Regions from separate parts of the Pseudomonas sp. 22526 genome, predicted to be linked through region 2. Evidence: predicted binding sites of a transcription regulator. Region 2 holds the regulator's gene; the other holds the start of a gene.
What was found. The regulator sigma-54, encoded in region 2, starts transcription at its own class of promoters, with help from an activator protein. The targets are predictions, from matches to a motif close to ANTGGCATNNANNTTGCTNT.

Region 1: the regulator sigma-54 is predicted to act here: its motif matches at 3,687-3,706, upstream of flgB (flagellar basal body rod protein FlgB).

The regions. Positions count from the first base shown of each region.
Region 1 covers NZ_JBQENK010000003.1:106,562-113,183, forward strand. The annotation lists gene ACTJKT_RS05260 (flagella synthesis protein FlgN) at 1-340, opposite strand, end outside; gene flgM (flagellar biosynthesis anti-sigma factor FlgM) at 391-711, opposite strand; gene flgA (flagellar basal body P-ring formation chaperone FlgA) at 862-1,623, opposite strand; gene ACTJKT_RS05275 (chemotaxis protein CheV) at 1,698-2,630, shown strand; gene cheR (protein-glutamate O-methyltransferase CheR) at 2,675-3,502, shown strand; gene flgB (flagellar basal body rod protein FlgB) at 3,745-4,152, shown strand; gene flgC (flagellar basal body rod protein FlgC) at 4,156-4,599, shown strand; gene flgD (flagellar hook assembly protein FlgD) at 4,615-5,343, shown strand; gene flgE (flagellar hook protein FlgE) at 5,374-6,622, shown strand, end outside.
Region 2 covers NZ_JBQENK010000002.1:347,850-354,471, forward strand. The annotation lists gene ACTJKT_RS03985 (ATP-binding cassette domain-containing protein) at 1-264, opposite strand, end outside; gene ACTJKT_RS03990 (KpsF/GutQ family sugar-phosphate isomerase) at 540-1,514, shown strand; gene ACTJKT_RS03995 (KdsC family phosphatase) at 1,514-2,038, shown strand; gene lptC (LPS export ABC transporter periplasmic protein LptC) at 2,047-2,619, shown strand; gene lptA (lipopolysaccharide transport periplasmic protein LptA) at 2,606-3,151, shown strand; gene lptB (LPS export ABC transporter ATP-binding protein) at 3,151-3,876, shown strand; gene ACTJKT_RS04015 (RNA polymerase factor sigma-54) at 4,059-5,552, shown strand; gene hpf (ribosome hibernation-promoting factor, HPF/YfiA family) at 5,632-5,937, shown strand; gene ptsN (PTS IIA-like nitrogen regulatory protein PtsN) at 5,950-6,414, shown strand; gene rapZ (RNase adapter RapZ) at 6,417-6,622, shown strand, end outside.

The DNA.
Region 1 (6,622 bases), on a different contig from region 2:
TCGAACGACCGTTGAGTTCGTTCGCCGCCTGGCAATCGGCAAGCATCTGGGTCAGCACATCGCTCTGGGCCAGCAACTGGTCGCCAATCGAGGAATGGCTGGCCAGTTGTTCCAGGCCGGCGCGGCTGACAGGCAGATTCAGGCTGGCGAGGATTTCGCTGCGTTTGCGGCCATGCTGCTCGAGCAAAATGATCAGGGCTTGCTTCTGCGCGAGAATCTCTTCCAGCAGCGGCATGTCGCGACCGTGCAGGGCGAGGGATTCGGTGTGCAGCAATTCCAGCAATTGTTGAGCTGGAGCAAAGTCGTCAGTGATCAGTTGCAGCAAATTAGTGTCGTGCATGTATGGCCTTGGGTTTTAAGCGTCCAAAAAACTGGCGCAGGCCTTATTGGCTAGCGCTGGGCTTCGAAATTGAGCAGTTTGCTGGCTACACGGTTGCTGTCGACTTTATAGCTGCCATCGGCAATCGCTTGCTTCAACTCGGCCACGCGGGCGTTGTCGACGGCAGGCTGGTCGCGCAGCTTGTCAGTGATCTTCTGCAACTGTTGAGCCTCATTGCTGAGGTGTACCGACTCCCCGCTGGTGCTGGCCTGTTCGGCCGGAGCGTTCAGCGGCGCGGACTTGTCGGCGTCGCCGGTTTCCTTGCTGGCGCTGGTGCGCGTGCTGCCGGTGAGTGAGGGAGAGCTGTTTAAACGGCTGAAATCGATGACCATGGTAAAAAAACCTCTGGGTATTTGGACGCTTGACTTGTTTTCGGCAATACCCCGGAAAACTTTAGGCTCAAATATCGATAAGCCCGCACGCGCCGCTGTTGCCCTGCATGGGCCACAGTTTAGGGGGCAACAGTGCACAGCGCCAGTCGTCTACATCGCGACTTCCACCTGTCCCGGCGCGGTGATCCGCGCTTTGATGACCCGTTGTGAATTGAGGTTCTTGACCCGTATCTGCTCGCTCATGCCGCCATTGGACAGGGCTTCGCCGGGCATTTTCACGTTCAGCGTGCCGCTGCGGGCGGAGATCACCACCTGATCGCCCTTGCGCACCACTTCCGCCTGTTCCAGGTGAACCAGGGTGACGAGTTGGTCGGCGACCATTGGTCGGACAAGCTTCTGCCCGATGGCCTGGTCCACTGAAGTCAGATAGCCCTGGCTGATCTGGCCGATATCGCGCTCGCGTAGTATCACGTCGTCGGGGCTGATGATGCCGGCGCGCTTGAGTGGCCGGGTGGTGGTCACCACTTCGCGGAACAGCTTGACCTGGGCGGGCACGAACACGGTCCAGGGCGAGGCGCCGTCGCAGCGGACGCGAACGGTCACGCGTCCCAGCGGTTGCGCCGGGCTTTCCAGGGTCGCTGTCAATTCCTTGTCGCAGTGCGGCATGCGCAGCCGCGGGTCGAGCTGATTGACCTGGATCTCGTAGCGCCCAGGCGTTTGACTGGTTGCCAGATAGTCTTCTACGGTGAATTCAAGAAACCCCTGAGTGACGCCGATAAGTAGATCAGGCAGGGTTACCGAGTCAGCAACGGCAGGATGGCCAGGGTTTAAAAGAAACAAAGCCGACAGCCCGTACAGCAATCTGCGGTAGTTTGATATCAGGCGTCGGGAAAATGTCGTTTTGGCGTTCATAACAGTTAAAAAGCAAGCGCCGTGCCGTTTAGCGATGAGCGCGCGTCGGATCTTAAGCTTTGGGGAGTCTGGGCATGGCTGGTGTAATGGATTCGGTGAACCAGCGCACGCAACTGGTAGGGCAGAATCGCCTTGAGCTGCTGTTGTTCCGTCTCGACGGGCAGCAGCTCTATGGGATCAACGTGTTCAAGGTTCGGGAGGTGCTGCAATGCCCCAAACTGACGTTGATGCCCAAATCCAGTCCTGTGGTGTGCGGTGTCGCGAATATTCGAGGGGCGACCATTCCGATCCTGGACCTGGCGATGGCCACCGGTTCGGGCGGGCTGCAGGATCTGAGCAACCCCTTTGTCATCATCACTGAGTACAACACCAAGACCCAGGGGTTTCTGGTGCGCTCGGTCGAGCGCATCGTCAACATGAACTGGGAGGAGATCCATCCGCCACCCAAGGGGACGGGGCGCGATCACTACCTGACGGCGGTGACGCGGGTCGACAATCAGTTGGTGGAAATCATCGACGTCGAGAAGGTGCTGGCCGAGGTCGCGCCGACGCCCGAGACCATTTCGGTGGGCGTGGTGGATGTCGAGACTCAGCACAAGGCTGTTTCACTGCGGGTGCTGACGGTCGATGACTCGTCAGTGGCGCGCAAGCAGGTCACGCGTTGCCTGCAGACCGTGGGGGTCGAAGTGGTGGCCCTGAACGATGGCCGGCAAGCGCTGGACTACCTGCGCAAGCTGGTCGACGAGGGCAAGAAGCCTGAAGAAGAGTTTCTGATGATGATCTCCGACATCGAGATGCCGGAGATGGATGGCTACACCCTCACGGCCGAAATACGCAACGATCCACGCATGCAAAAGCTGCATATCATCCTGCATACTTCGTTGTCAGGTGTATTCAATCAGGCGATGGTGAAGAAGGTCGGTGCCGATGACTTCCTTGCCAAGTTTCGTCCTGATGACCTGGCATCCCGGGTTGTCGACCGGATCAAAGCAGCAGATAACAGCTAGGGATATCCATCCCTGGCGGTCACACGATTTAAGAGGCGGCATCATTGTCTACGGGTAATTTGGATTTCGAACAGTTCCGGGTGTTCCTGGAAAAAGCCTGTGGGATCTTGCTGGGCGAGAACAAGCAATATCTGGTGTCGAGCCGTCTCAACAAACTGATGGAACAGCAAGGCATCAAGTCCCTCGGGGAGCTGGTTCAGCGCATTCAGACCCAGCCGCGCAGCGGTTTGCGGGAGATGGTGGTCGATGCCATGACCACCAACGAAACCCTGTGGTTTCGCGATACCTATCCATTCGAGGTGTTGAAGAACAAGGTCTTGCCGGAAGCGATCAAGGCCAGCCCCAACCAGCGCTTGCGCATCTGGTCGGCGGCCTGTTCCTCGGGTCAGGAACCCTATTCGTTGTCCATGTCGATCGATGAGTTCGAGAAGGTCAACATGGGGCAACTGAAGATGGGGGTGCAGATCGTTGCCACCGACCTGTCCGGGACCATGCTGAACAACTGCAAGACCGGCGAGTACGACAGCCTGGCGATTGGTCGCGGTTTGTCGGCCGACCGCCTGCAGCGTTATTTCGACCCCAAGGGGCCGGGACGCTGGGTGGTCAAGGCGCCGATCAAGAGCCGGGTCGAGTTCCGCTCGTTCAACCTGCTGGACAGCTATGCCAGTCTGGGCAAGTTCGACATCGTGTTCTGCCGCAATGTGCTGATCTACTTCTCCGCCGAGGTGAAGAAGGACATCCTGATGCGCATTCACAGCACTCTGAAACCGGGTGGTTACCTGTTTCTCGGGGCTTCCGAAGCGCTCAATGGATTGCCCGACCACTACCAGATGGTCCAGTGCAGCCCTGGGATCATTTACCAGGCGAAGTAAGATTGTCGTTGTTGAAAAGAGAGGCCTTCGGGCCTCTTTTTTTGTGCCCGTGACTCCGCCGGCGGCGCAGGGCGGCAATCACGACATTGCCGCTTTGCTGACGTTTCGCGGAAATGCCTTGCCGCTTTTCTGGCATTGCCGCTTTGCCGCTGCCGGCAAAGCCTTGATTTACGGGGTTCGAGCACTTGGCACGCAGCTTGCTATGTCCAGCTTACGAAAAATCTGGTCGAAGGTTTCCCGACATGAGCATCAGCTTCGATAAAGCGCTCGGCATTCATGAGCAGGCCCTTGGCTTTCGCGCCAAGCGTGCCGAGGTGCTGGCCAACAACATCTCCAACGCCGACACCCCGAACTACAAGGCTCGGGATCTGGATTTCTCCGCCGTGCTCGCCGAGCAGAACGAGAAAGCCAAGAACGGCACCTTTGCCCTGAACATGACCAACAGCCGGCACATCGAAGCCGAAGGCATGAGCAGCGGCAACGAGTCGTTGCTGTATCGCACGCCGATGCAGCCGTCGATCGACCAGAACACCGTGGATGCCCAACTGGAACAGTCGAACTATGCCGAGAACTCGGTGAACTTCCAGGCCAGCTTCACGCTGCTCAACAGCAAATTCAAAGGGCTGGTGTCAGCCCTGCGCGGAGAGTAATCCATGTCCCTCGCCAGTGTTTTCAATATTGCCGGTAGCGGCATGAGTGCCCAGACCACTCGCTTGAACACCGTCGCCAGTAACATCGCCAACGCCGAGACGGTCTCTTCGAGCATCGACCAGACCTACCGTGCGCGCCATCCGGTATTCGCCACCATGTTCCAGGGTGCGCAAAGCGGTGGCAGCGAGTCGCTGTTCCAGAACCAGGACGCGGCCGGTCAGGGCGTTCAGGTGCTGGGTGTGGTCGAGGACCAGAGCAACCTCGAGGCGCGTTACGAGCCTAACCATCCGGCCGCTGACGCCAAGGGGTATGTCTACTACCCCAACGTCAACGTGGTGGAAGAAATGGCCGACATGATTTCCGCCAGCCGCTCGTTCCAGACCAACGCAGAAATGATGAACACCGCCAAAACCATGATGCAGAAGGTCCTGACCCTCGGTCAGTGATAAGGGGCGACTCAGATGAGTGTTACCGATACCACCAGTGGCCTGACGCTCAAGGAGATCCTTGCGAACTCCTCGAAGAAGACCCCGACCACCAGCAATGACGGCCTGGCGGCGGCCACCAATAGCGTCAAGGGCAAAAATGAGCTGGGCAAGGACGCGTTCCTGAAGCTGCTGGTGACCCAGCTGAAAAACCAGAACCCGCTGGACCCGCAGGACAACAGTGCGTTCGTTGCCCAGTTGGCGCAGTTCTCCACCCTGGAAGGGATCACCACCCTCAATACCTCGGTGAACTCCATCACTGGCAACTACAAGTCGTCCCAGGCCCTGCAGGCTTCGTCCCTGGTGGGGCGTTCGGTGATCGTCCAGACCGGTACCACCCAGGTCGATACCACCAAGAGCATGACCGGTTCGGTGACTGTGCCTACCGGCGTCAGCGGTGTCACCGTGACCATCACCGACAAGGATGGCAAGGCGGTCAAGACCATCGACCTGGGGAGTCAGAAGGCCGGCAGCACCAGCTTCGTCTGGGACGGCACCAAGACCGACGGTACCAAGGCCGATCCGGGCAACTACAGCTTCAAGGCCAGCACAAAGATCGATGGCAAGGCGACCGACCTGGTCACTTACCTGCCTGCGACGGTCAACAGCGTCACCATCAGCCAGACCGGCGGTGAGCTGATGTTGAACCTCGCAGGACTGAGCAGCCCCGTGGCGCTCTCCAAAGTTCAAACCATTGGTATCTAGAGCCGACTAACGCGGCACAAGGAGTGGAATATGTCTTTTAATATTGGCCTTAGCGGTCTCTATGCTGCCAACAAGCAACTGGACGTGACCGGCAACAACATCGCCAACGTGGCGACCACCGGCTTCAAATCGTCCCGTGCCGAATTCGCCGACGTCTACTCGGCCACCAAGCTGGGCACCGGCAGCAAGACCATTGGTAATGGCGTGCGCCTGGCCAACGTTTCCCAGCAGTTCGGCCAGGGCGACGTGAACAACACCGGCAACGTACTGGACATGGGTATCCAGGGTTCGGGTTTCTTCGTGCTGAGCGACAACGGCTCGCTGACCTACACCCGCGCCGGTACCTTCAAGACCGACAAGGACGGCTACATCACCAACACCGATGGCACCGCCCGCCTGCAAGGTTACGCGGTCGATGGCAATGGCAAGATCGTCAACGGCGTGCTGACCGACCTGCGTATCGACACCTCGAACCTGTCGCCGAAGTCCACCAGTTCGGTATCCTCGACCATCAACCTGAACTCCACCGAAAAGGTCATTGACCAGAGCGTGACAGGTTTTGCCTTCGATCCGACCAAGGTGGAAACCTACACCAAGCAGTTCAGCACACCGATCTATGACAGCCAGGGCAACGAGCACAAGCTGGACCAGTACATGGTGAAAACCGGTGCCAACACCTGGAAGACCTACACTCTGGTCGATGGTCGCAACCTCGATGGCTCCGCTCCGACCACTACCGGCGCTACGGCTCCAGTCGCATCGACCATGAGTTTCGACTCTGCCGGCAAACTGGTTTCGGTCATCACTCCGCCTGCCACTACGCCTAATCCGGGCAACAACCTGACCCTGGCGGGCTGGGTGCCTGGCACTGTGACCAACGGTACGTGGACAGCCAACGGTGCCAGCGCCAATGCTGGCGGCGTGACCATCTCCATGACCAGCACCACTCAGTTCAACGCCGATACCGCGCGTTCGCTGCCGGTGCAGGACGGTTACGCCACTGGCCAGATCACCAACCTGACCATCGACGGTACCGGTACCCTGTTCGCCAACTTCAGCAACAGCCAGAACAAGGCCATCGGCCAGATCTCCCTGGCCAGCTTCACCAACGAACAAGGCTTGCAGCCGGTAGGCGGCACCAGTTGGAGAGAAACCTACGCTTCGGGCGTACCGGGCTACGATGCTCCTGAAACCGGTACCCTGGGTTCGATCGTGTCCAACTCCCTGGAAGAATCGAACGTCAACCTGACCAACGAGCTGGTGGACCTGATCAAGGCCC
Region 2 (6,622 bases):
GCCCATCTGCTTGCGGGCGTCGAACAGATCGCCGCGCGACAACTTGGGCAGGTTCTGGCCGTTGACCCAGACTTCACCGCTGCTGGGGCGCAACTGCGCGCCCATCAACCGCAGGAGCGTGGTCTTGCCGCAACCGGAAGGCCCCATGATGCCGGTGACCTTGCCCCGTGGAATACGGATATCGACATTATTGAAGATGCTGCGCGCACCGCGCTTGAAGGACAGTCCCTTCAGCTCGACCGCGTAGGCGTTATCGGCACTCATCTAAACTCCTTGCGATGCAGCCTCTCACTCGGACGCTTGGCTCCCTGCCGGGAGTACATGCACCCAGGGCAGGCCGAACTGGCGGCGAACTATATCACTGCTGATACGGAGCCCCCAAGGCCGAAGCCATCCGTGTTCAGGTTCACGACAGGCTAAAACGGGCTTTACAGGGCAATTCCAGCCTATGGAAGGACAAAGGCTGACGAACTTGCGTGAGGGAATCGATCATTACCGCTATAATCGCCGCCTTTTCATCAGGCTATACGATTTCTGACATGAGCCAATCCAGCGACCTGATTCAATCGGCACAACGCACCATCCGCCTCGAGATAGAAGCCGTACAAGGCTTGCTGCCACATATCGACGCAGATTTCGTACGCGCTTGCGAGATGATTCTGGCCAGCAAAGGCCGCGTAGTCGTGGTCGGCATGGGCAAGTCCGGGCATATCGGCAACAAGATCGCCGCCACCCTGGCCAGCACCGGCACCACCGCGTTTTTTGTCCATCCGGCCGAAGCCAGCCATGGCGACATGGGCATGATTACCCGGGACGACGTGATCCTGGCCCTGTCCAACTCCGGCTCGACCAATGAAATCGTGACCCTGTTGCCGCTGATCAAGCGCCTGGGCATCCAGTTGATCAGCATCACCGGCAACCCTGATTCACCGCTGGCCAAGGCCGCCGAGGTCAACCTCAACGTCCAGGTCGAGCAAGAGGCCTGCCCGCTGAACCTGGCCCCGACCTCCTCGACTACCGCCGCCCTGGTCATGGGCGACGCCCTGGCCGTGGCGCTGCTGGAAGCCCGCGGTTTCACCGCCGAAGACTTCGCCTTCTCCCATCCGGGCGGCGCGCTGGGCCGGCGCCTGCTGCTGAAGGTCGAGAACGTCATGCATGCCGGCGAACAGCTGCCACAGGTCCAGCGTGGCACCCTGCTCAAGGATGCCTTGATGGAAATGACCCGCAAGGGCCTGGGCATGACCGTCATTGTCGAGGCCGACGGGCGCCTGGCCGGGGTCTTCACCGACGGCGACCTGCGCCGCACCCTGGACCGCACCATCGATATTCACCACACCACCATCGATGAAGTCATGACCCTTCACGGCAAGACCGCCCGCGCCGAAATGCTGGCGGCCGAAGCCCTGAAAATCATGGAAGACAATCGAATCAACGCACTGGTCGTGGTGGACAAGGACGATCGCCCGATCGGCGCCTTCAACCTGTCCGACCTGCTGCGCGCGGGAGTCATGTAATGAGCACGGATCTGCTGCAACGCGGCAAGAACATCAAGCTGGCGGTATTCGACGTCGACGGCGTACTGACCGACGGTCGCCTGTACTTCCTCGAAGACGGCAGCGAGTTCAAGACCTTCAACACCCTCGATGGCCAGGGCATCAAGATGCTGATGGCCGCGGGCGTACAGACGGCAATCATCAGCGGACGCAAGACGCCGGTGGTCGAGCGCCGGGCGAAGAACCTGGGGATACCCCATCTGTTTCAGGGCCGCGAGGACAAACTGGTGGTGCTGGACGGGCTTCTTGCCCAACTGGGCCTAAGCTATGAACAGGTCGCCTACCTGGGCGACGACCTGCCGGACCTGCCGGTGATCCGCCGGGTCGGCCTGGGCATGGCCGTCGCCAATGCCGCCAGTTTTGTCCGCGAACACGCCCATGGCGTCACCCAGGCCCGTGGCGGCGAAGGTGCCGCCCGCGAGTTCTGCGAGCTGATCCTGCGCGCCCAAGGCAGCCTTGAAGCGGCCCACGCCGCCTACTTATAGAGCCTCCCATGCTGAGCAAAAAGATTCGCAACATCCTGATCTTCGGCATCATCACCGTGCTGTTCCTGGCGGTGGGATACTGGAACATCAGCCCGGAACGCTTCCTCGACAAGCCGGTCGCGCAGGTCGACGAAAGCGCCATCGACTACTACGCCATCAACGCCCGTAGCGTGCAGTACCTGCCCGACGGCAAGCTGCAGTACGAAATGACGTCCGACAAGGTCGAACACCTCAAGGCCAGCGAGGTGACGCTGCTGACCAAGCCGGACCTGCAGATGTATCGCGGCACCGCCTTCCCCTGGCACGTCCAGAGCGAGCACGGCGAAGTCAACCCGGATGGCACCCAGGTCGAGTTGATCGATTCGGTACGGGTTTCCCGCACCGACGAGAAAAATCGCAACCTGCTGATCACCACGACCCGCATGACAGTATTCCCGCAGAAGCAATATGCGCAGACCGATCAAGACGTTAGAATCGACGGCGCCGGCGGCGTGACGACTGGCAAGGGAATGAAAGCGTATTTGAAAGACGGCAGGATGAACCTGCTATCGAACGTAAGAGGACAGTATGAGGCTCGTTAAAACCCTCCCTATTTTGCTCGGTCTGGGCGCAGCACTGGGAAGCGTGAGCGCCTGGGCTCTGCCGAACGATAGCCAGCAACCCATCCGCATCCAGGCCGACGACGCTCAACTGGACGACAAGAATGGCGTAGCCACCTACAGAGGCGACGTGATCATCACCCAGGGCTCGATGAAGGTCACCGGCAATACCGTGACCATCACCCGCACCCAGACCGGTGACATTGACGTGGTGACCTCGGTGGGCAACCTGGCCTACTTCGAACAGATTCAAACCCAGGGCGACACCAAGCCGGTCCAGGGCTACGGCGTGACCATCCAGTACCACGCCGCGCAGAACCGCGTCGTGCTGATCGACCGCGCCAAAGTCGTCGACAAGGATGGCAACATCACCCAGGGCGAGAAAATCGTCTACGACACCAACAAGAAGCTGGCCAGCGCCGGCCGCGCCACCGGCAGCAAGGTCACCGAGTCGCGCCCACGGATCGACATGGTCATCCAGCCGAAAAAGAAAACTGACGAAAAGGCCCAGTAATGGCAACTCTGAAAGCTCAGCACCTGGCCAAGAGCTACAAGAGCCGCCAGGTCGTGCGTGACGTCAGCCTGTCCATCGACAGCGGCCAGATCGTCGGCCTGCTCGGCCCCAACGGCGCCGGCAAGACCACCTGCTTCTACATGATCGTCGGCCTGGTCCAGGCCGATCAGGGACGTATCCTGATCGACGACCTGGATGTCAGCCACCAGCCGATGCACGGCCGCGCCCGCGCCGGGATCGGTTACCTGCCGCAGGAAGCCTCGATCTTCCGCAAGCTCTCGGTGGCCGACAACATCATGGCCATCCTCGAGACCCGCAAGGAGCTCGACAAGGCCGGCCGTCGCCAGGAACTGGAAAGCCTGCTGCAGGAATTCCACATCAACCACATTCGCGACAACCTCGGCATGAGCCTCTCCGGTGGTGAACGTCGCCGCGTGGAAATCGCTCGCGCCCTGGCCACCGCACCCAAGTTCATCCTGCTCGACGAACCCTTCGCCGGCGTGGACCCGATCTCGGTAGGCGACATCAAGCAGATCATTCACCACCTGAAGGCCAAGGGCATCGGCGTGCTCATCACCGACCACAACGTCCGTGAAACCCTGGATATCTGCGAAACCGCCTACATCGTCAACGACGGCCAGCTGATCGCCGAAGGCGACGCCGAAACCATCCTCGCCAACGAGCTGGTCAAGGAAGTTTACCTGGGCCATGAGTTCCGCCTGTAAGCCCTGAGGTGTTTGGCTGGTCGCCAGAGCGCCCGCCCCAATAAAACCCTGCTGTTTTTATTGTTACAGCGCTCTAGGCAAACACTTCAGTTTCAGGCATATAATTTGCTTATGTTTGGCGCTCACGCGCCCTGTAGTGGATGGCGCATGTGCGCCGGCGAATAAGGTGTTAAGCCCCTGCCATGAAACCATCGCTAGTCCTCAGAATGGGCCAGCAGCTGACGATGACACCGCAGCTGCAACAGGCCATCCGCCTGCTCCAATTGTCGACCCTGGACCTGCAACAGGAAATCCAGGAGGCCCTGGAGTCCAACCCGATGCTCGAGCGCCAGGAAGAAGGCGACGACTTCGATAACACCGATCCGCTGGCCGACAACGCCGAGCAGAAACCCAATACCGATATCCAGGAACCCTCCTACCAGGAAACCGCCCCGACGGTGGACAACCTCGAGGACGGCGAATGGAACGAGCGCATTCCCAACGACCTGCCGGTCGACACCGCCTGGGAAGACGTCTACCAGACCAGCGCCAGCAGCCTGCCCAGCAACGATGACGACGAGTGGGACTTCACCACCCGCACCTCGGCCGGCGAAAGCCTGCAGAGCCATCTGCTCTGGCAGTTGAACCTGGCGCCCATGTCCGACACCGATCGCCTGATCGCCGTGACCCTGATCGACTGCATCAACAATCAGGGCTATCTGGATGAAACCCTCGAGGAAATCCTCGAAGCCTTCGATCCGGAGCTGGACATCGAACTCGACGAAATCGAGGCCGTCCTGCACCGCATCCAGCAGTTCGAACCCGCCGGCATCGGCGCCCGCAACCTGGGCGAATGCCTGCTGCTGCAACTGCGCCAGCTGCCCGCCAAGACCCCTTGGCTGACTGAAGCCAAGCGCCTGGTCACCGACTTCATCGACCTGCTCGGCAGCCGCGACTACAGCCAGCTGATGCGGCGCATGAAGCTCAAGGAAGACGAACTGCGCCAGGTCATCGAGCTGGTACAGAGCCTCAACCCACGGCCTGGTTCGCAAATCGAATCCACCGAAGCCGAATACGTGGTCCCCGACGTCATAGTGCGCAAGGACAACGAACGCTGGCTGGTGGAGCTGAACCAGGAGTCCGTGCCGCGCCTGCGCGTCAACCCGCAGTACGCCGGCTTCGTGCGGCGCGCCGACACCAGCGCCGACAACACCTTCATGCGCAATCAGCTGCAGGAGGCCCGCTGGTTCATCAAGAGCCTGCAGAGCCGCAACGAAACCCTGATGAAAGTCGCCACCCAGATCGTCGAGCATCAGCGCGGCTTCCTCGAGTACGGCGATGAGGCGATGAAACCGCTGGTCCTGCATGACATCGCCGAAGCGGTGGGCATGCACGAATCGACGATTTCACGGGTGACCACGCAAAAATTCATGCATACCCCTCGGGGCATTTATGAACTGAAATACTTTTTCTCCAGCCACGTAAGTACCTCCGAAGGCGGTGAATGCTCGTCCACGGCGATCCGCGCGATCATCAAGAAACTGGTCGCCGCGGAAAATCAGAAAAAGCCGTTGAGTGACAGCAAGATCGCTGGTTTACTGGAGGCACAAGGCATTCAGGTAGCCCGTCGTACCGTCGCCAAGTACCGCGAATCCCTGGGGATCGCGCCTTCCAGCGAACGGAAGCGGTTGATGTAGCCGCCGGGCTCGCCACAGCGTTTCAGTGGCAGGTCAATCGACCTGCCGCTTTATGCACTGGCAACGAAGGAGAAGCTGTATGCAAGTCAACATCAGTGGACACCAACTGGAAGTGACCGAACCCCTGCGCGCTTACATCGGCGAAAAACTCGACCGACTGGAGCGGCACTTTGACAAGATTACCAATGTGCAGGTAACGCTGGCCGTCGAAAAACTGAAGCAGAAAATCGAGGCCACGCTGCACATCCATGGTGGGGAAGTCGTCGCCAATGCAGAACATGACGACATGTATGCCGCAATCGACTTGCTCACGGACAAGCTTGACCGCCAACTGAAAAAGCATAAGGAAAAGCAACTCCACCTTCTCCAAGGCACGGGTCGCTAACACTCCCCTCCCATGATCCGACTTGAAAGCATCCTGACCCCCGGCCGTTCCCTGGTGAACGTGCCGGGCGGCAGTAAAAAACGCGCCCTCGAACAAATTGCCAACCTGATCAGCCGCGAAGTGCCTGATCTGGAGATGCAAGATGTCTTCGAAAGCCTGATTGCCCGTGAAAAACTGGGTTCCACCGGTTTTGGCAACGGCATCGCCATTCCACACTGCCGCCTCAAAGGCTGTGAGGCGCCCATCAGTGCCCTGATGCACCTGGACGCTCCCATCGATTTCGACGCCATCGACGGCGCCCCGGTCGACCTGCTGTTCGTACTGCTGGTCCCGGAAGCCGCCACCGATGCGCACCTGGAACTGCTCCGGCAGATTGCCAGCATGCTGGACCGCAAAGAAGTACGCGACAAGCTGCGCAGCGCCAGCAGCAACGAAGCCTTGTACAAGGTTGTCCTGGACGAACAGAACGGTCAGTAATCATGCGCTTGATCATCGTCAGCGGCCGCTCCGGCTCAGGTAAAAGCACCGCCCTCGATGTACTCGAGGACAATGGCTACTACTGCATCGACAACCTGCCGGCCGGGCTGTTGCCCGAACTGGCCGAGCGGGCGCTGATCCATACCGAACTGACGCAGCCACTGGTCGCCGTGTCGATCGACGCCCGCAACCTGCCCAGCCATCTGTC